One region of the Glaciimonas sp. Gout2 genome, then DNA from elsewhere that is predicted to be linked to it. Evidence: predicted binding sites of a transcription regulator. Region 1 holds the regulator's gene; each other region holds the start of a gene.

Region 1 (6,787 bases):
GCCGCCGATTAACCTTCCAGCGCGTGAGCAAGTCAGCGGATTTCCTGAGCATTTAACATTCCGACCATCCAAGCGCCGCCGCCTTGGTCGCGGTTTAGTAGAAGCCTTCCGTATCGTCTCACCACACGCAATCGTGATTGCCGTCGGTTATACATTGGTATTAAACCTGATGCCGCTAGCCGGTGCAGGACTTTGGGGCGAAGTAATCTGGTTACTGACGTTATCAGGGCTGATGTACGGCGTCGGGACGTTTATTTGGATCGTCTGTATCAAATGGTTATTATTAAAGCGTTATCATAAATGCAGCGTCCCAATGTGGACCCCTTTTGTATGGCTATCTGAAGGCGTAACCAATCTGTATGAGGGAATCGCTGTCCCGAACTTACTCAATTACCTGCGCGGAACCCCTTGGCTACCGCTGGCGTTCAACCTGCTGGGATGTAAAATTGGACGCGGCGTGTATCTCAACACCACTGACATTACCGAATTTGACTGCGTCACCATTGGTGACTACAGCGAACTCAACGCTTTGGCTTGTCCACAAACCCATTTGTTCGAAGACCGCGTCATGAAGATCGATCACGTCACCATCGGAAACCGCGTCTATATGGGGCCTCGGAGCGCAGTTCTGTACAGCGCGGTGGTCGGTGATAACGCCAAGCTGGGCGCGCTGACACTTGTTATGAAGGGCGAGCAAATACCTGCTGGCACCAGTTGGCGTGGTTGTCCTGCCGCACCGGAGTTAAAGGGATCGAAATGAACGTCATTTGCGCGCTCTGAATCATGCTAGCGTATCAATCAGGGCAACCAATCTCCGTCACTCCCTGGCCGCTAGCGGCTCCTCATATCCAGCAAGTGCGCGCTATGAGGGCTGTCGGTGGGGGCGAGCTAAAACCGTTGATTCTCGCCATCAGTATCATTACACCGCAAACAACAAACCGTGATAGCGCCCGGAAGCTAGTCCGTGCGGCGCTGCGTGAAACACTCGGTATTTTGCTTGATATGTCACCGCAATCGGTGCCCTTGATTTCTGAACCCGGTCACCCCATCCGATTAGCTTTACCTCATCAGCAGATTGGACTGTCGATAACCCATGAAGCTGGTTTTTCACTCGCAGCCATCAACTTGTATGGCAAAATCGGTATCGATACGATGCGAACCGACAGCATTTCTGATTGGCAACAGGTAGCCCAAGACTATCTCGGAAGCACTATTTATAACCGTATTTTGAGCAAGCCCGAAAACCAGCGTGCGATTGCATTTGCGGAACAGTGGACGCGATATGAAGCGAGTCTTAAATGTCTCTGTTTAGGTATTACAGAGTGGGATTTAAGGTTAGATAAAGCATTACGCCAATGCGCCGTAAATTCGCTGATGTTGCCAAATGGCATGGTCGGCACTATCGCCACATTGCCCGCCAAACCTTAATTTTTGTTGTCTCATTTTAGCTTGGCTTGACGTTCGGCTCAAACCCTACAAAATCACTTTGCCGCGCATCGCCTTGTCTTTGCCCCGCCGGGTTTTTCCTTCAACACGTTTAAGCTGCGAAGAATAACTCGGTTTCGTAGGGCGACGACGCTTCTGTACCACGGTCACACCTAATACCAGCGCACGTAGTCGCTCTAGCGCATCCACCTTATTCTGTTCCTGACTGCGTGATTGTTGCGCCTTCAGAATCACCACGCCATCCTTGGTAATGCGCTGATCTTGCAGCGCCAGCAGTTTTTCTTTATAAATAACAGGAAGTGACGATGCGTTTATATCAAAACGCAAATGGATAGCGGACGACACCTTATTCACGTTTTGACCTCCCGGCCCTTGTGCGCGCACGCCGGTCATCTCAACTTCTGCAAGAGGAATGCTAAGGCCTTCGGCGATAACCAGCAAATTTTGATCGTTAGGAGGGAACATTTGGCCTATTATAAAGCGGCAATTTCGAAGAACCTAATACCACCAGAAAACACCAAGGTTGAACGCCGTTAACCTAGAGGGAAGTCCTGATGCGCGCCAAAGTTATCAAAGTAAAAAATGGGTTAATCATTCTGATCGCCCTCGCTTTTAGCGCAAGTGCTGGTTCAAGCTCGGGTGCGACGGAGCACTTCACAATTGATTCCGACCATACGTTTTCGTCATTCGAATATAGCCATTGGGGCTTATCGATGCAGCGCAATCGGTTTGATCGTACCAGCGGCTACATTGCGTTTGATCAGGCTGCAGGAACCGGTGAAATCATGATCGAGATTGAAGCAGCATCTGTTAATACCGGTACCGAGTTATTTAATAAAGCACTACGTGCCAGCGAATTTTTTGATGCCGAAAAATATCCAAAAATACTATTTACCTCTTCGCAGTTACTATTTGACGGAGACAATCTCAAGCAGGTCCAGGGCGATCTAACTATTAAAGATGTCACCCATAACGTGACGCTGGAAATAACCAATTTCAATTGTCGCTTTATGTTGCTGTACGGAAAGCGGGCTTGCGGTGCGAATGGCTTCGTCAAAATTCTCCGAAGTAATTACCACTTGGGACGTTTTGTACCTTTTGTCAGCGATGCGGTCACGCTGCATATCGTAGTGGAAGCGATCAAGGATTATTGATGCTTGCCACGCTTCATTCTCATGATCGAGTAATCAAACAAGAAGTCATCCAAGTAAATCCGCGTTACAGCTATTTGGGTAAGAAAAAATACTCTCTTCTAAAGAAATAACCAGACATACACCAATGCAGCAACAACCAAAAGAAACGGAATCGAATAAACATGAAAGGTGATCCACGCCTTTTTGTCCGGTGTCATACGCAGCGCAATAATATTAGCGAGTGAACCCAACATAAAACCAAATCCGCCGACGTTAACGCCGAAAGCGATCAATCGCCAGTCGCCACTATATTCCGCAAGCAAAATCGCAGCGGGGACATTACTGATGAATTGCGACGCCACGATACCGGCAAGATAGAGTCGTTGCGATTCGGCAAGACCGACACTCTCCACCAACGCATGAACTATCGGCAACTGCGCTACCAGTCGTAAATCGACAAACATTAAAATGAATACCAACAGCAATGCCCAGTCGATCCGCGCCACCACGTTGCGCTGCGCAAATAAAAAGATCGCCAATACCATTAACAAAGCGGGGGCGGCATAATGCCTGTCCGTCATGATTAAAAACGGCACATACATAGCCAGCGATATGAGAAGCAATTTTTTATTGATCGGGGTCATCGCAGCATCCTCCTCAACCATCAGTTTTAAACCGGGAAATGCAACTACGGTCAATAAAACCAGCGGAATCATAAAAATGCATACCATCGGTAACATCGCGATCACATAATCCTGAAAAGAGAGATGTGAAAGCTGCCAGAGGAAAAGATTTTGTGGATTTCCAATGGGTGTCAGCGCAGAACCCGCATTGGCCGCCAGCGCTTCAAAAATAATCAGGCGGGTTATCGGCAATTTGATCGTGGTGCGCAAACTGAGTGTCAACGGGACCATGACGAACAGTCCTACGTCGTTGGTCAACAGCATCGACAAAAATGCGGTGGCGAGCACCAGAAAAACAGCAAGGGCGCGCTCAGTTGGCATCAATACCGTTAAATGCCTACCCAAGCGCGACAGATAGCCGCTTAATTCAACACCCTTGGTTAACGCCAGCAAACCGGTCAATGTCGCAATCGTGGGCCAATCGACCAAATGCGGATACTGCTGAATTTTTTCGGGAGCAATAGCCGACAAAATCAGCAAAATGACGAATAAAATTAGAAAAAAATAATCTTTACGTAGTGTTTCAAATAAAGTTGCAAATAAGGATGAAGTTGTCGATAGTTTAATAATATTTGTCATTGTTGGTCGAGTAAACACTTTGTAAATCGGTGTAAAGTTTGCGAATTCCGGGCGACTAGCCGACGGTGAACGAACCGTTTAAGGCGTTTTCATCAACGCCCTCTAATCGTTGTGCCTACACAGAATACTGCTTCAACGCAATTATATCGATACACGCTCAGTGAGCGTGAAAAAGCAGGAGCACCGCACGTAGATCTTTGCTTTAGTGTATTTGAAAAGCGCAGCAGTACTAGTGGAAACAATCATTTCCACGCTGTAAGTGCGTAATTGCAGATTGGATCGCTTGACGGCGGGAAGATAGATTTGTATTAACGCGACATTCCCTCAACTGCTGTGCGCAATTTCTTTATGGAAGCATCCAGGTCGGTTTTTAATTCTTCCCAGGCATTCAGTCCACTATTTTTCAAATCCATGCTTTTTTTATCAAGATCATTCAGATCTCTTTGAAAGCCTTGAATAGTCGGCTCCATACGCAGTCTCGCAACTCGACCTGACTTCTTGGCCTTAGCATTAAGACTATCAATTTTGATTTTTAAGTCGGCAATTTGCTGGCGCACCGCTTTTAAATAGGTATCCCGTTGTACTTCTACACCATATATTTTTTGTCGCGTATCGGGCGACTCTGCGAACGTGTTTTCGTAAAAACACAAAGGTAATAAAGCCCAGAGCAATAAAACACCAATATTCGATTTAGCTACTTTGATGGTGCGTTTCATGTACATTCCCCGGTAGGCCCATCACATGGGCGTGATTTGAGCGTCTTATTGGAACGTCTTATCAGTGATCCTATAAGGGAGCCGTGATAACAGGTTAATAAATAAAACCGGTATGACACGTCAATAAATAGCAGGAATAGTTGACGCCAGATAAGTCCTGCAATTTCACTTGTTAACGAAAGCTCTCCATTCAGCCTATCCTCTATTTTCGTACTTTCAAGAAAATTCTATTCAGTATCGAAGCCACGGGTTGTACCTGTGTCTATTGAGCTCAAACCTCAACAAGTGGCATATCTGCTGACTGGCCCACAATATCGAGAACGGCTTACATAATTGGACGAATTGTTGAAATATCCTTGGAAGATCAATACTGGCTAAAAAGCGATACGATCAACAAAAAATTAACACACCTAAAAATCTGTGATCCCCATGACTGCAATAAGCTCCAAAATTGACTTGCAGAACAGTTAATTGCGATTACAATTGTAATCATAAAGACAACATTAATAACTGATCCACATCAAAATTTATCGTCAACAAATCAGAAAATCAACGCCTTAGTGGCGATTCTGGTTTAGAAATATCGCATCCCGTCCGCGTCTTTTTATTTTTAAAGGGATCAGTCACGATGGTTAATACAGTCCCATTTCTCTCCCCACATCCGACACACGTCATGAACGTAAAGACGCATTGCGGGAACTGCAATTTGCGCGACCTATGCCTTCCAATCGGACTCACCGAGGCCGAACTTGATCGATTGGATCAAATTGTTAAACATAGACGGCGCATTACGCGCGATAGTGCGCTCTATCGGATGAACGATCCATTCGTCAATCTGTATGCTATTCGTGTCGGGCATTTCAAGACATATCAAGTTAATGCCAACGGAGCTCACCATATTTCCGGATTTCAAATGACCGGTGAATTACTAGGGATGGAGGCCATCAGCTCATATCGGCATCAATGTAACGCAGTGGCGCTGGAGGATAGTGAAGTCTGTGAAGTGCCGTTTTCGGACTTGGAAAATCTCTTGAAAGATGTCCCGATCATGCTGCATTATTTTCATCGCATGATGAGCCATGAGATTGCACAAGATCATAACGCCATGCTGCAATTAGGGAATCTTCGCGCAGAGCAACGGTTTGGGGCTTTTTTGCTCAATCTTTCGACCCGATATAAAAATCGCGGCTATTCAGCTACGAATTTTCAATTACGGATGTCTCGAGAAGAAATTGCCAACTACTTAGGACTGACAAACGAAACTATTAGTCGGTTGCTTTCTCATTTTAAAAAAATGGGATGGTTGAAGGTCAACAACCGCGAAATTACATTATTAGACGTTCCCGCTTTGCTGATGTTAGTAGAGGGAAAGTAACCAAGCTGTGAAAAAGTCACCACCCAAGAGCGAAAGTCCAAAAAAGAGTAGCGCCAATCTACTCAGCAGATAAAAATATCAGGCGGTAGTAATGCCTTACGTCAACCAAGCTGTGAAACATCTGCCGTTACTGTCGCTGTCTCTTAACCTTTTCGCTATTCCTGCAACACTAACGGATCACAACATCAAATCGGGCCTACCAATTTGTTACGTTTAAAAAGGCGACTTTACCTGCTTAATTTTTTTCCATTGCTTATGGAGTTTTTTAAGATTGATTTCGTTATGCGCTGAGACATAATCGCGCACGTATCCAGAAACATCGGCCAGTCTTGGCTTACCCGCTGTACATTGCTGTAATAAACCATCAGCTACACGCGCATCGTTTAATTCGCCTAACGTATCTTGCAGCACGCTAAGGGCGGCAAGATACGTTTTGATTTTTTTTGCAGAATATAACGAAGAAAAGAACGCTAATCCATAGCGCATTTTTTTTGCCGCAATCCGTAATTTGTGACGCTCTGTCGCATCGATGGCACTTAGCCCCTTTCCGCGCTGACGTAGTTTCTTTTGATATCTACGCAACTGCGCAGTGGCGAAAGGGCGCAACGGTGCATTAGCACGTTCCAGTAGCGAGGTGGCAGTGTCCGACTTTTTCCCTAACTGCTGATTTGCATCATGGATACATGCGCCCAAGATCAATATAAGACGTGCATACCGGCTAGAGTTGAGAACTTTGACAGCATTACTTCTGCTCTTCTTCGCAAAGTCAGCGGCTTTTTTCTGTAACGGCATAACGGTCCGCGGTCCGTTGAAACCGAATGTCGCGGCGGCCAGTGTAGGACCAGCAAACACTTC
Region 2 (6,787 bases), on a different contig from region 1:
TATGGAGAAGGAAGAAACGTGGATCGCGCCAATGGCAAAACGTATTTTTAGCGCCGCACAAATGACCCTGTTAGGAACAGCTATGCAACGCCGTAGAGGAATTTCCGTATGAGTATCGACACTAACAAGATCACCACGTCAATCGCCGATCTTCGCACCGACTATAGTCAAGCCAGCTTATCGAAAGCGGACACGCTCAGTGAGCCGCTGGCGCAATTTGAAAAATGGTTAGGCGAGGCTATCAAGGCACAAGTCCCGGAACCAAATTCGATGAGTCTGGCCACTGTCAACGAAAGCGGAAGGCCATCCTCGCGCATCGTACTGATAAAAAATTTCGATGCACAGGGCATCACATGGTTCACCAATTACGCCAGTCGAAAAGGTCAAGATCTGGCACACAATCCGTTTGCAGCGCTGCTCTTTCACTGGGTTGAATTAGAACGTCAGGTACGTCTAGAAGGACGTGTTGAACGTGTTTCGGAAGCCGAGAGCGATGCCTATTTTTCCAGTCGTCCATTGCGTAGTCAGATAGGTGCGATTGCTTCCGATCAGAGTCATCCAATCGCAAATCGCGCATTACTTGAGGCCCACTATTTAGAGGCCGAAAAAAAGTTTGGTGATCACCCGGAACGTCCAAAAAATTGGGGCGGATACAAACTTATTCCAGATACGGTAGAATTTTGGCAGGGTCGCCGATCTCGATTGCATGATCGCATTGTGTATCGGCTAAATATAAATGGTACTTGGCAACGAGAACGGTTGCAGCCATAACAGCGAATAAAAACAAATGATAAAGCGATCGCGAATGCCCACGAACAATGACTGAATGAAGCTTGCAAAAGCGTATTTTCGATAGTCGCAGTTATTATTCTAAGGAGAATAGAAAATGTTCTGGGAAAAAAAACTTGAAAATTGGGTGGAAGAAATCCGCACTCACGCTGCTTTGCCATTGCGGCTTGAATTGTGGAACGGGCAGCGTTTCGACTTCAGTAGCGCGCCCTCTCCCGACGTTACCATTCGCGTTCCTCATGCTTCTTCTCTCTCCTATCTGCTGACACCTTCATTATCAAATCTGGGCGAAGCGTATGTGGAAGGAAAAATCGAGGTTGAAGGCAAGCTCAAGGAAATCATTACCGTCGCAAATGGACTAGCCGCCGCCTATCTGAAGCCCGAAGGAAAATTTGGCCGAGTCACGCGCAGTATTCGCCACAACAAGGCTAAAGATGCTGAAGCGATCCATTATCACTACGACGTTTCGAATGCATTCTATCAATTGTGGTTAGATCAAAATATGGTCTATTCATGCGCCTATTTTGAGAACGGCGATGAAGATCTGTACACTGCACAAATTAAAAAAATTGATCATATTCTGACCAAAATTCAACTACAACCGGGTCAGACATTATTAGATATTGGTTGTGGATGGGGTGCGCTGGTGTTACGTGCTGCGCAGAAATTCGGCGCAAAATGTGTGGGAGTAACTCTTTCAGAAAATCAATACGCATTAGCCAAAGAACGCGTGGCCCAAGCTGGACTAACTGACCAAATTGAGATCCGTTTACAGGACTATCGTGATGTCACCGGAAAATTTGATCGGATCACCAGCGTTGGCATGTTTGAACACGTTGGCCTCAAAAATCTCCCGATGTATTTCTCGCGTATCCAATCACTGCTGGCAGACGATGGCGTGGCCATGAATCATGGCATCACCTCAACCGATATCGATAACGGTGAGTCACCATACGGTGGTGGCGAATTTATCGAAAAATATGTATTTCCTCATGGTGAATTACCCCATATTGGATTCGTTCTCAAAACAATGCAGGAAGGCGGCCTTGAGGTCATGGATGTCGAAAACCTGCGTCGCCATTATGCTAAAACGTGCAGCATATGGGCCGATAATATCGAGGCCCGCTCGGACGAAGTCAGGCAAGCTTCCGATGATCGTCGGTTTCGTATCTGGCGTCTGTATCTTGCCGGCAGTGCATATGGTTTTGAGCGCGACTGGATGTCGCTATATCAGGTCATCTGTCGAAAGTCTGGTCGCAGCGCTGCAACGCTACCCTGGTCACGCAAATATATTTACGATAGTGAGTAAAGATATTATCTGATAAGGAGTGGCTGACAACGCCGTCTGACCATATCCGTATGCGATAAAATCGTTTCGGTTCAGTCGTTGTAAACACACTACCCCATGGCAACAATGAGACGGTAACCGCTTGGCTAAAGCGGACGTCTGCGACAATTGTCGGCCGTGGGTTCGGCCTCAAAAGCAGGCGTCTATGAAACGGTTCGCCACTGTTATATCAGACTAATTAAGTGGCAGTCGCAATATGACCGCGGTGCCCGCACCCAAGGCGCCCGAGATACTCAACTCGCCGCCAAAATGCCGGGTACGTTCATGCATGCCAAGAATTCCCCAGGATTTTCCGTCGCGTAATTGTTGCTTACCAATTCCTTTTCCATCGTCTTTAATTTTGACGATGATCGTGCGCTTATAGTGAAAAATTCTAATTTTTACCTGCTTCGCGCCAGCATGACGTACCACATTGGTGAGCGCTTCCTGAACGATGCGGAATAGCATGGTACTGCGGTCGGAATCCAAATCGACTCCAGCGGCACTTTCACTAATGCTCCACTGACATTGCAGCCCAGTGCGCTCTTCGATTATCCCGGCGTACCATTCCAACGCGGCCCAGACGCCCAGCTGATCCAAAACGCTTGGACGTAGTTCGGTTATCACTCGACGGACCGCTCCGATGGCCGCATCGGCTTGCTCAACCGCTTCTATCAGCAGCGGATCTTCAGGAAGCCCACCGCGTGCAGAACGGTCGATGGAAACGGAGACATTTGCCTTGATACCGGTAAGGACCGCTCCTAGATCGTCGTGGATGTCGCGTGCGATGCGTTTGCGCTCGTCTTCCTTAATACTTTCCTGATGATCGATGAGCTTCCGCAACGTTGATCGAGACTGAAACAGCTCGGTTTGCGCCTCTTCGAGGCACACCACCTTGTCAGTCAATTTTTGATTCAATCGACGCAGCTCAAGGCGCGCATGGCGCTGTTCGGTCTTATCACTGCCGTCTACAAAAATAGCGCTAACATCACCGTTGTGATCCTTGATCGGTTGAAATACAAAGTCCAGATGGTATTCCTTGATGCGGCCATCTACGCTATCTCTCAAATACACCGACATTTCATAAGCCAAAAATGGCTCGCCAGAAGCGAAAACTTGATCAAGCAATTTCACCAAGCCCTGACTTTCGAACTCTGGTACCGCTTGCCCTACCGTTTTTTCGAGTACGTCATACCGCGAAAAAAGGCGCATGAAGGCAGCATTGACAATATTGAACACATATTCAGGCCCTTTAAGAAGCGCCATAAAGCTGGGTGCGTGATCAAACATATGCTGTAATTGACCGGCTGCAAATTGGGTGGCTTTTAACAAAGTGATGTTTTCACGCTCGGCGAGAACCCGCCGCGTGGTTTCGGCAACGATCACAAATACGCCACGGACATCGCCCGCTTCATCCCGCGTTGGTGCGTAGATGACCGTAAAGTAGCGCGTTTCAGAGATGCCGGAAGGAGCAATCACATACTCTTGGTCTTCCAGATGTACGCGCTCCCCTGTGCTGAGTACACGGTTATAGAGGACCGCATTAAAGTCCCACACTTCGGGCCAGCAATCCCTGGTTCGCTGGCCGAACGCTGCGGGATGGCGCAGCCCAAGAATCGGTCGATAGGCATCGTTATAAATTTGGATTAAATCAGGTCCCCAAAGTACGATTGTCGGCAACGGCGAATCGAGCGCCATCGTGACAGCAATACGAAGGCTCGGAGGCCAATCAGACATTGGGCCAAGCGCGGTTTTGGACCAGTCCAGATGGCGCACAAGCGCCCCCATTTCGGTCCCCTCCGGCGGCCAGACGTTCGATGCAAAGACCAAGTCAATTCCTAATAGGAGCTTGTTTTTTAGTCGGTATGGACGTGCTGACCGGATGAATCCTGGTCAGATTTTTGTTCCTACAAAATGGTTGCGTCGTACGTCAAACAGCACGCTATTAAGCTTTGACCTTATCCATAAAGGTTTTCCGCAGTTTGGCAACTTTTGGCGCCACGACAAACGCGCAATATCCTTGAAGCGGGTGTTGTTTGAAATAGTTCTGGTGATAGTCTTCGGCCTTGAAATAGATTTCAACAGGCGATAGTTCTGTCACAATTGGTGCATCCCATACGCACGCCATCTCTGCCAATACATGCTTAGCGGTTTCTTTTTGTTCCGGCGACTGATAATAGATAACCGAACGATATTGCGTCCCGATATCGTTGCCTTGCCGGTTAAGTGTAGTGGGATCATGTATCGTAAAAAATATCTCCAGCAATGCACGAAAAGAAATGATTTCATTATCAAAGTTGATTAACACCACTTCTGCATGGCCAGTAGTGCCATCGCACACTTGTTCATAAGTCGGCTCCACGATATGCCCGCCGGTATAACCGGACTCAACATGTTCGACTCCTTTGATTTCCTGATAAACAGCTTCAAGACACCAAAAGCAACCACCGCCTAACACTGCAGTTTCGTTAGCCATACGCATTCCCCTGTGGATTTATCATTAATAGTGACTTTAACGTACTCCGTGCCCACGTGCATACTTTCCCTCATGATTTCACAGATTTCGGTATTCCAGAAATCTGGCGTAAAAAAAACCTCGATATGATCGAGGTTTTTTAGTCCGGCCCTAAGTTCAACCGTTGTTCCAGCCTTTACTTCAGCCCTTTCAGGGCCGAACTTGAGCAATTATTTAAAATTTGTAACCAACTGACAAGAAGCTGACGATAGGGTCTAGTGTCAGCTTCGTAGTGCTGTGCACATCGCCACTTGGCGTACTTGTAGTCAAGTCGGCTCTTGTTTTCAACGGAATGTAAGAAACCGAGAGACCCACAGACCAATGCGCATCGAAATTGTAGCTAGCACCGGCACTGATAACGGGTGCCAAAGAACTGCTTAAATCAGCGCTGGTACGCAAAGCACCGGTTTGACCGCGACTGATAACGCCGCTCAACTTCTGTTGAAAACCATTATCCAATTGCACATCGGTATACCAGACATACGTAGCACCAGCACCTACGAATGGACGAAATTGGCTATTTTTATCACCGAAGTAATATTTGACCAAAACCGCTGGACTCCACTGCTTAGCCGAACCGATATGGGTTCCTTGAAGAATGCCTTGGCCATCCAGTTTGAATTTTGGCGGTATTCCGGCATCGGCAGATAACACCCAATTATCGGTAAAGAAATGACTGAATTGCAAACCGAGAGTGTCTGCATTGCCAACACCAGCGCCAGTATTGGGAATAGTTTGGCCAGAAACACTCAGGTTTTGACTTGAGTCCTGTGGTGCCAAATGAAACCAACCCAAGCCAACAATATTATCGCCAGCCTGCTGCGCCATAGCGGGTAAAGCAGCCATTGTCAGCAAGGTTAACGCTGCGATTTTTGGTAGTACAGAAAAATGTTTCTTCATGCGTCTTCTCCAGGATTGACTTAAATCAAATGTAAATAGTGCGTTGGGTTTTGTTCCCTGCAACTACTGTCATTACTATTTCGGCGCCTGCCAATGAACAAGGATTAATCCGGCGGCGCTCTATTATTATTTATTTTTAGTTATAGGCATATAGCTATTAGATGATATTGTCGCAATTCATCATTACACTTTGCCATTAAAAAGAACGTGCGTGCTATTCTTCTTTAAGCACTATGCCAGCTTTAAATCTTTTTGACTATACTTGGGGTGTGGTATTTTTTCCTCAAAGCCACTACAGATGCTTGTATTGGGAAAATTTATCTGTCAAAGCATATGCGGCGCGGCGCAGGCGATCGTTAATGCCCTGCCAGGCATTGTCCTGAGGCGGTGCCTCGACGACAATCATATCGGCCCCGGCTTGATCAAGCTCACGCAAGGCGGCGTATAAATTATGAGCATAGCCATGCGGAGCTTCAGGCATCGGATAGTGAGCGACTAGCGGGACAGTTTTCTCCGCGCCAGCCGAGTAAGAAATCAAAGCCAGTCGTTGTCCATCTTGATGCATTTGCGATAAAGCTGCCAGCAAATCCACCGGCGCTATCTGTAATACCGGTGTTAGTGGCGCGTAATGTGATTCCAGCGTCCCTGAGGCACGCGGTGCACCACTATCTGCGGCGTGAACGGGTGCGCCTAACACTGCGGCGATTTCTGCTGTACTGATGTCGCCAGGTCGCAAAAGCACCGGTCCATGAGTCGCTATTCGGGATAAGTCGATGATGGTGGACTCAATCCCGACCTCGCTCTGCCCACCGTCCAACACATACGCAATGGGGCTGTTGACCCCGTCACCAAATTCATCGCGTACGTGCTGCGCAGTGGTGGGACTGACGTGACCGAATTTGTTGGCAGATGGACCCGCAATGCCGCCCTTCCCAGCTTTGAACTCGCGCAGCAAAGCTTGCGCAACAGGATGCGAAGGACAGCGAATACCAATGGAAGTCTGCCCGCCGGAAAGCGCACTGGAAACATGATCTGCACGCTGCAAAATCAGCGTCAGCGGTCCAGGCCAAAATGCCGTAATCAACTGATACGCTTGCGGTGGAATAGCCTGCGCCCAAAAGCCAAGATCTGCCTCCGGTGCGATATGCACGATGACAGGATGATTTGAAGGGCGCCCTTTGGCTGCGTAAATATTCGCTACCGCTGCGGGATTTTCTGCGTCTGCACCAAGACCGTAGACCGTCTCACTTGGAAAC
Region 3 (6,787 bases), on a different contig from region 1:
GAAATCATGGCAGCCAGCGTTGCCAACAAGATCTTGACCGGCAGTGTAGGCAAGATCGATACCTCGCCCAGGCTGGCGCAGTGGCGGTTGGACGTGGCGTCAATCTTTTAAGGCCGCAGTATGGCTTGCTGCCCAAACGCAATGTCAGTTATGTGGATGCGTCCTGAATCATACGGACAGCCGGGCGCGGCACGCTATCGGGTGACTGAGCGCTTACATTTATTTCACACGCATCACTTTGACGAAAACGCCATACACCAGCCGCTAAGATTGACCGGTCCTGCCACAATTTTACAAGTGCCAGTAACTGTATCTGGGGTGGACAAAGGCCTGAATGCAGCGCAGTCGGCGCACCTTTGACCATCCCTGGGATGATCTTGATAATTAAGCATTCCCTTACTCGCGGACCCCGCATTTGCGCACCGCGAGTAAATCGCGATAGGAATAATAACGATTGAGCCCAACATCACAGTGCTTTGACGGAGCATACTCCGGCGCGATATTGGTTTGGTCTTATTCATGACTTCTGCTCCCGATGTAATATCCAAAACGAGACTTGCTTCCCTAAATAGATTGGGCTTGCGCGAAGTGGGAAGCGACTGATGCTTGATAGTGCTTCTTAAAACATTAACCACGCGTAAAGGTAAAGGGTATTGTTGTCCTTAGCGTCCCTGAGCGTCGCGTCGTAATTAGATTTGGCCCCGTTGAACTTGGTGTAGCCCGTATACTGGAGTCCCAGTCGGACGTTCGCCTGAGGATCCCAATCGAATGTGTAGTGCGGCCAATAATTTAGTTCGACGATATACCCTCTTGTATCCGGCTTCCCATTAGTTGTCCCAAATCTTAAGAAGTCGGCGTCCCCTGCAACATTGAACCCGGCGACCGTAAAACCATAAGTCCGGTCTAGAAGGTAGGTGATCTTGGCGCGGGTAGAACGTTGGCTCGAACTGGGATTGTCATTTCTGTTGGGGAATCCGGATCGCCACTCCGCTTTTTCTTTGATCGTGGAAGCTTGAGCGGTGACGATATGGTGGGCATCTTTACTAAAATATTGGTATTGCGCGTCGAACCCCAGATCGCGGAATTGGTCCCCGGGGTTGATTCCATCCTGCCCTTTTAAGGAGACTGTTGTTCCAAAGTGGCCGACTGTTAAATTCTGGTTTTCATCGCCGAACGTATAGGTGATGCGCCAATAAGGATTAGACCCCGATAGCGATACCCTCTGATTATCGGGAGTGCCCGCGCGCAAGACCGAAAGCGGACCTTTCGCCGTCTGATAGGAGGTCGCCTCCAGATACAGCGAATCAAGCACGTATGCATATGCCCCAATCCCGGCGACCCGCGCACCCGATTCAAGAAACGTTGGAACGCCACGACCTGGGGCTGCAAGACTCGGGCTATAGTACGGATAGCTCCAGGCAGGTGTGGTATTCCAGACATCTTGAACGGTAGGGTTGTTATGCAATGTCACACCAAAAAACGTCGGTTTTTCATCTGTCCCAGCCATTTTCACAAAGCGCAGATCGGTGTTATCAAGCGCACTGTGCCCTGAAAAATTCCGGTTGTCCGATGTGCTGATGTTGTTGTAGGTCCATTGGATGAAACCCCCGGCGTTGTCGCTAAATTTGCCGCCAGAAAAGAGGCTGATAGCCTCTGCGACAAATTCGCGATTTTTCCCGAAAAGCTGATCGCCGGTCGATTTGTCAGTATTGTTTTTAATCGAATTAGCCGAAACGATCGCCATCAGAGAAAGTGGAATCTTCTAGCGTTCTCCCAGCGTATAGCCTCCCAGCTTAAATTTTCGGCCAAAGGGCGTTAGCTCAGGGTAAATAGTGTGACAGGACGCACACTTCAGACTTGTTTGTCTCGCAAAAAGAGGATTAGCTGCAACATCAGGTATAACTCCGTAAGCAGCAATTAAGCATAGCGCGACAGCGATGTGCTTTAAAATCACATGCGAATTATTCATTATGAATCCCCTTGGCGAGCGTCAAGTACCCTTGGCTATGAAGCGCGACGGTTGTCATCGTATTTTTTTATGAATCAAACATTAAACCAAGTGACCGCGTGTGATAAGGGGGGGATGTACTACATTTCATGGAGAGTATTCCCGCGATGCCCAAGAGAACTTGAAGCTGGTCGTCGCGTTGACTTTGTCGCATTAACAGAGAAAAATCGGACTGCTCGTAGTTTTTTGATCCAGCTTCAAACCGAACGGATTTGTCCTGCCAAAGCCTAAAATTGATCGGCAAACGACATCATATTTTCTGCTGTGACGATCATCTGTTCATTGCGAATCATGTGCATGAGTTTGATGCCGGCCAGTACGTTTTGAGCGGATCGCATTGATTTAAAATTTCGCATCGTTTGGTCGCGCGTTTGATAGCCCGATGGTGCTGCTCGAACACATTGTTGAGGTATTCGACCTGTCGAACGACAATCCGAATTTCTCTGCCAGCATTGATCTCATTGATCGCATTGATCGCGGCCTGGTTGGTACCGCTTTTATCCATCGTGACTTTTTCAGGAGCGCCATGCGTGTGCATGGCCTTGTCGAAAAGACGTTGTGCAGCCACTTTGTCTCGTTTGGCGGTCAATAGAAAGTCAATCGTGTTGCCTTCCTTGTCCATGGATCGATAGAGTCACTTCTAGACACTTTTGACTTCAATATAGGTCTTATCCCTCCGCTAGCCTCTACCAACTGGACGCTTGTATTTGCGGAATGCTTTTTCCAGCAGCGGTAAGAATTTGATCGCCCAACGATTGATCGATGAGTGATCAACAACCACGCCGCGTTCTTTCATCATTTCTTACAGGTGGCGGTAACTCAACGGGTAGGCTGCGTACCAGCGGACGCAGACCAAAATCACGTCGATTGGAAATCGCATTCCGTTAAATTTGAGCATCTCGATTCGTCCATTACTCTGGGACCCAGTAGTCTGCCTGATCGGCACGCAGGTTTGGATAATGCGACATATATGGACGCCCTCAGTTTGCCAAGCATTAAATCGATGATGAGTATAAGGGTAAGATTGCAGCCATATATTCGGACTTTCATTGAGGTTTGCGCCTCTGTCCCTGATGGAACTTGCTGGCCAGGTCCTAATCAGAACCACACGCTCGAAGCGCATGTCGCATTACAGGTTTTCCTGACCACGGTCTAACCTGGTTTGCCATCACTTCATCTCCAATTGAAGCCACTAATGCCGTGGTAGTGATGGGACCTATTCCAGGTATTTCTGCAAGTTTTCTGCTCATTTCTGAAGAACGGTGCCATTGTTGAATTTTCTCATCCATTTCATCGACCTGTTTATCCATGTCTTTCAAGTGATCATATAAACGTTGTAGCAGATCTCGAAAGCTTGCCGGCTAATCTGATTTTTCCCTGAGTTCCGAGAGGCGCCGGGCGATGTTCGCAATTGCTTGCAGAATAACTATGCCGAACTCCGACAACAATCCGCGAATTTGGTTTGCTTGAGCCGTTCTCACTTTGATAAAAGACTGACGCACTCGGTGCAATGACAGAACAGCTTGTTGTTCGTCCGTTTTTATTGGAACGAAGCGCATATTAGGTCGAGAAACGGCCTCGCAAATTGCTTCTGCATCGGCCATGTCATTTTTATTGGTCTTGACATAGGCCCACACAAATTGAGGAGCCATCAGTTTCACAGTATGTCCCATCCCGGTCAGCTTCCTGCCCCAGTAATGTGCGCTGCCACACGCTTCCATTCCAATCAAACACGGTTGCAGTTTAATAAAGAACTCAGCCATTTTTACGCGATCTAGTTTCTTTCGAAGCACGGCATTTCCATGATCATCGACGCCATGAACTTGAAATACATTTTTTGCTAAATCGATTCCAATCGAAGTCATCTTCATTTTGGACGCTCCTTTTATTTAGGGGTAATACTCCCATGTTGGCACGTTGCCGTTTGAAAGAGTGCGTCCATTCCATTGGAGCCATCGCGGGACGTTGATCCTTTTTTGTGTCAATTATTTTCCTCAAAAAAGGAGGAAAAAAAAGGCCTATAACCGCAATATATAGTTGTTCGCCTATGAGCCGAAATAATCCTAATGGAAACGTCCTGATCACATTTTGTCAGGACATTTTGAGGCAACTTATTTGTCCTCAAACTACGGCAACAGGTTCTGGATGTTTTTCAAGCGCGGTAAGATTTGTCAATTTTTTTACTTATATACTGCAAGCACTTTGGCGTATTGACAATATGTAAGCATTAGCATCAAACACTTTAAGCTATTTGACTAAGCCAATTCACGTTGACCATCTCCGTTTCACCGCCGCGCTGACACCCCAATTATTACCACCAATACTTTATTCCTGAGGCACCACCGTCAACGCGCCACTCAAGTCGCCCATCGCCACTCCGCCATTCGCCACTAACGCTGCGTCTCGCGCTTTCAAACCATCGAGTTCCACCAACCCGTAGCGACGCGTAATGAAGCGCAAGATGGATGCAGTGTCGTATTGGGTGTGATCGACGAAACCCTTCCTTACATAGGGCGAAACGAGAATTGCAGGTAGACGCGTGCCCGGCCCCCAACGGTCGCCCTTTGGCGGCGCAACATGATCCCAGTATCCACCGTTATCATCATAGGTCACTACGATCAGCATATTCTTCCATTGTGGGCTGGCCTGCAATTTGGCGATCACGTCGGCGATATGTGCATCGCCTTCGGCGACGTTGGTGAAGCCGGAATGTTGAGTCAGATTTCCTTGCGGTTTATAAAAGGAAACCGGCGGAAGTTTTCCTGCTGCGGCATCCTGTAAAAAAGAGGCGTCAAAATCCTTCATATGACTGGCGCGTTCGGCAGCGCCGTTGGCGGTCGCCGGATCGAAACGGCGATAATAATTAAACGGTTGATGAGGGGGCTGAAAATTGATTTTTCCAGCATAGATGACATTACGAGGCGCTCTTGATGCGTCAGCCAATGCGGCGTTCCACGCGCCGGAATACCAAGCCCATTTGATACTTTTGACAGATAGTTGATCGCCAATGGTCCGTTGTGTTTGCGCAGGCAATGTCGTTGCCTTGTTGGCGTCAGCATAGGTGGACGTCGCGTCCGCGCTGGCCGCATTACCGCTTGGCTGATACAACGGTTGCATCGTATTGACGGCATAAAACATCCCGGACGCATCCTTCGGCGTGAGTGTGCCGTCCTTTAAGTAGACCGGCGCACCGTTCAGCACAGAAGTAGGATTGCCAATGCCGGGAGTCAGTCGCACCAGGTTGCCACTGGCATCCACCTCGACAGCTGAAATGCTGTTTTTGGCAGGCGAAGTGCCGTTATCGGCATCTGGATAAGTCGGTGCGCAGGCACAAATCAGATATTGATGATTGAGGAACGAGCCACCAAATGCACCCATGAAAAAACGATCGGCGAGTGTATATTTTTTCGCCACATCCCACAGTTTCATTTTGCTGCCATCGTAGTAACCCATGCTGAGAGCGCCGGCATCCGAGTAGGCCGCAAACAGATTGTTCTTGCCACCATTGATTTGCATCTGATTGTTATAAAAACGATGCACCAGATCACGCGTGACCACTGACAAATCGGCAAATACGAGTCCGTTGACGTTGTCAATTTGAAACGGCTTGTTCGGTAAGTTGGCTGTCTGCGCTTGCGTAATCACGGTAGTCTGACCTGCCGCAGTCATCCCGCCCCAACTTGGCGGCAATACAGGGAGCGTATTACCATCGAAATCTTTTTGCGGGTAAGCTGCAGTACGCGAACTCGGATTAACGCCAGGAATACCATCAGCGCCGGGAAATAAACCATAGAGATTATCGAAACCGCGATTCTCGGCATAGATCACGACGACAGTTTGTATGTTGCGCATCGCCAGCGCTTTATTAATTGTATCCCCGATCGGAGTGTTGTCAGCGGTGGCCGTCGGTGCAGCGATCACGGATGTTATCACCGCCGTGACTGCCTTATTTTCCGCATGAATTTTTGCTGCGATTTCACCAGATAGATGATTGAAATCACCGGTAAGATAGGCGGGATCAATAGTTAATTTTGCGGCCAATTTTTTGCTGGCATCCGCAAAATTGCCGCCATTGGTGTCCATCGCTGCGGCAAGTTCAGTTGATATTGCGCTGACAAAGCGCGTGTGTCCTGATGGCGCACGAAAAATGAATGTGCGGCCTGCTTCGTTACCTAGATCACCGGGCACGTCGTGTTCGATCGCCGCATTATCAATCATCACCACAATCGGAAGCACCGCAGATCCGGGAAGCTTAAACGATCCATCCGTACCTGTTTTAACAATCACGGAGCGCGCATCGCAGGTCGCTTTTTTTACTTTATCCTCAAAGCAAACCCGTGCATTTTCATAGTACCCACCGATGACCTGACCAGTCGTGGCATCTCCGGAATTACCACCCAAGATACCCGCTGAGGCAGTGTTGACAATCCCGCTGCAAGGGCTCAGACCACACGACAAAATAGCCAGCGATAGACACAACCTGGGTGAATAAAAAAATGCATTCATCACATTCCTAAAGCCACAAAACAACCCATAGCATTCCCTAATATGTCAACTATATGAATTCGCTGATGCTAGAAGTATTTTTCTAGCACGTCAATTACATGAAATACCAGCTATATAGGTGCCACACGAAATGATATACGGGTACCCCGTTATCGTTGACGTGAATCCAAAGATATCCAATCAGTACCAACTCCACCACGCAAAAAATCTGGCTACATCGTTAAACCAATGCATTGGCACGAGCATGATGTGCGGTATAAAGGTTTTAATCGG

The links. The regulator FNR, encoded in region 1, switches genes on or off when oxygen is low (the NO sensors DNR and NnrR bind a similar motif). The targets are predictions, from matches to a motif close to TTGATNNNNATCAA.
Region 2: the regulator FNR is predicted to act here: its motif matches at 5,547-5,560, upstream of QN379_RS01245 (OmpW/AlkL family protein).
Region 3: the regulator FNR is predicted to act here: its motif matches at 1,981-1,994, upstream of QN379_RS01910 (cytochrome C).

The regions. Positions count from the first base shown of each region.
Region 1 is NZ_JASJXA010000029.1:3,644-10,430, forward strand. Features, by position in the region: gene QN379_RS17270 (Pls/PosA family non-ribosomal peptide synthetase) at 1-760, shown strand, start outside; gene QN379_RS17275 (hypothetical protein) at 784-1,428, shown strand; gene arfB (alternative ribosome rescue aminoacyl-tRNA hydrolase ArfB) at 1,474-1,887, opposite strand; gene QN379_RS17285 (YceI family protein) at 2,001-2,600, shown strand; gene QN379_RS17290 (SLC13 family permease) at 2,699-3,841, opposite strand; gene QN379_RS17295 (hypothetical protein) at 4,150-4,557, opposite strand; gene fnr (fumarate/nitrate reduction transcriptional regulator Fnr) at 5,231-5,932, shown strand; gene QN379_RS17305 (CHAD domain-containing protein) at 6,146-6,787, opposite strand, start outside.
Region 2 is NZ_JASJXA010000001.1:274,165-280,951, forward strand. Features, by position in the region: gene QN379_RS01220 (hemerythrin domain-containing protein) at 1-112, shown strand, start outside; gene pdxH (pyridoxamine 5'-phosphate oxidase) at 109-771, shown strand; gene QN379_RS01230 (cyclopropane-fatty-acyl-phospholipid synthase family protein) at 887-2,098, shown strand; gene QN379_RS01235 (PAS domain-containing protein) at 2,312-3,946, opposite strand; gene msrA (peptide-methionine (S)-S-oxide reductase MsrA) at 4,062-4,592, opposite strand; gene QN379_RS01245 (OmpW/AlkL family protein) at 4,806-5,531, opposite strand; gene QN379_RS01250 (L-threonylcarbamoyladenylate synthase) at 5,824-6,787, opposite strand, start outside.
Region 3 is NZ_JASJXA010000001.1:410,994-417,780, forward strand. Features, by position in the region: gene QN379_RS01905 (high-potential iron-sulfur protein) at 234-521, opposite strand; gene QN379_RS01910 (cytochrome C) at 620-1,744, opposite strand; partial or broken gene QN379_RS01915 (IS6 family transposase) at 2,236-2,906, opposite strand; partial or broken gene QN379_RS01920 (IS110 family transposase) at 3,127-3,879, opposite strand; gene acpA (acid phosphatase) at 4,334-6,514, opposite strand.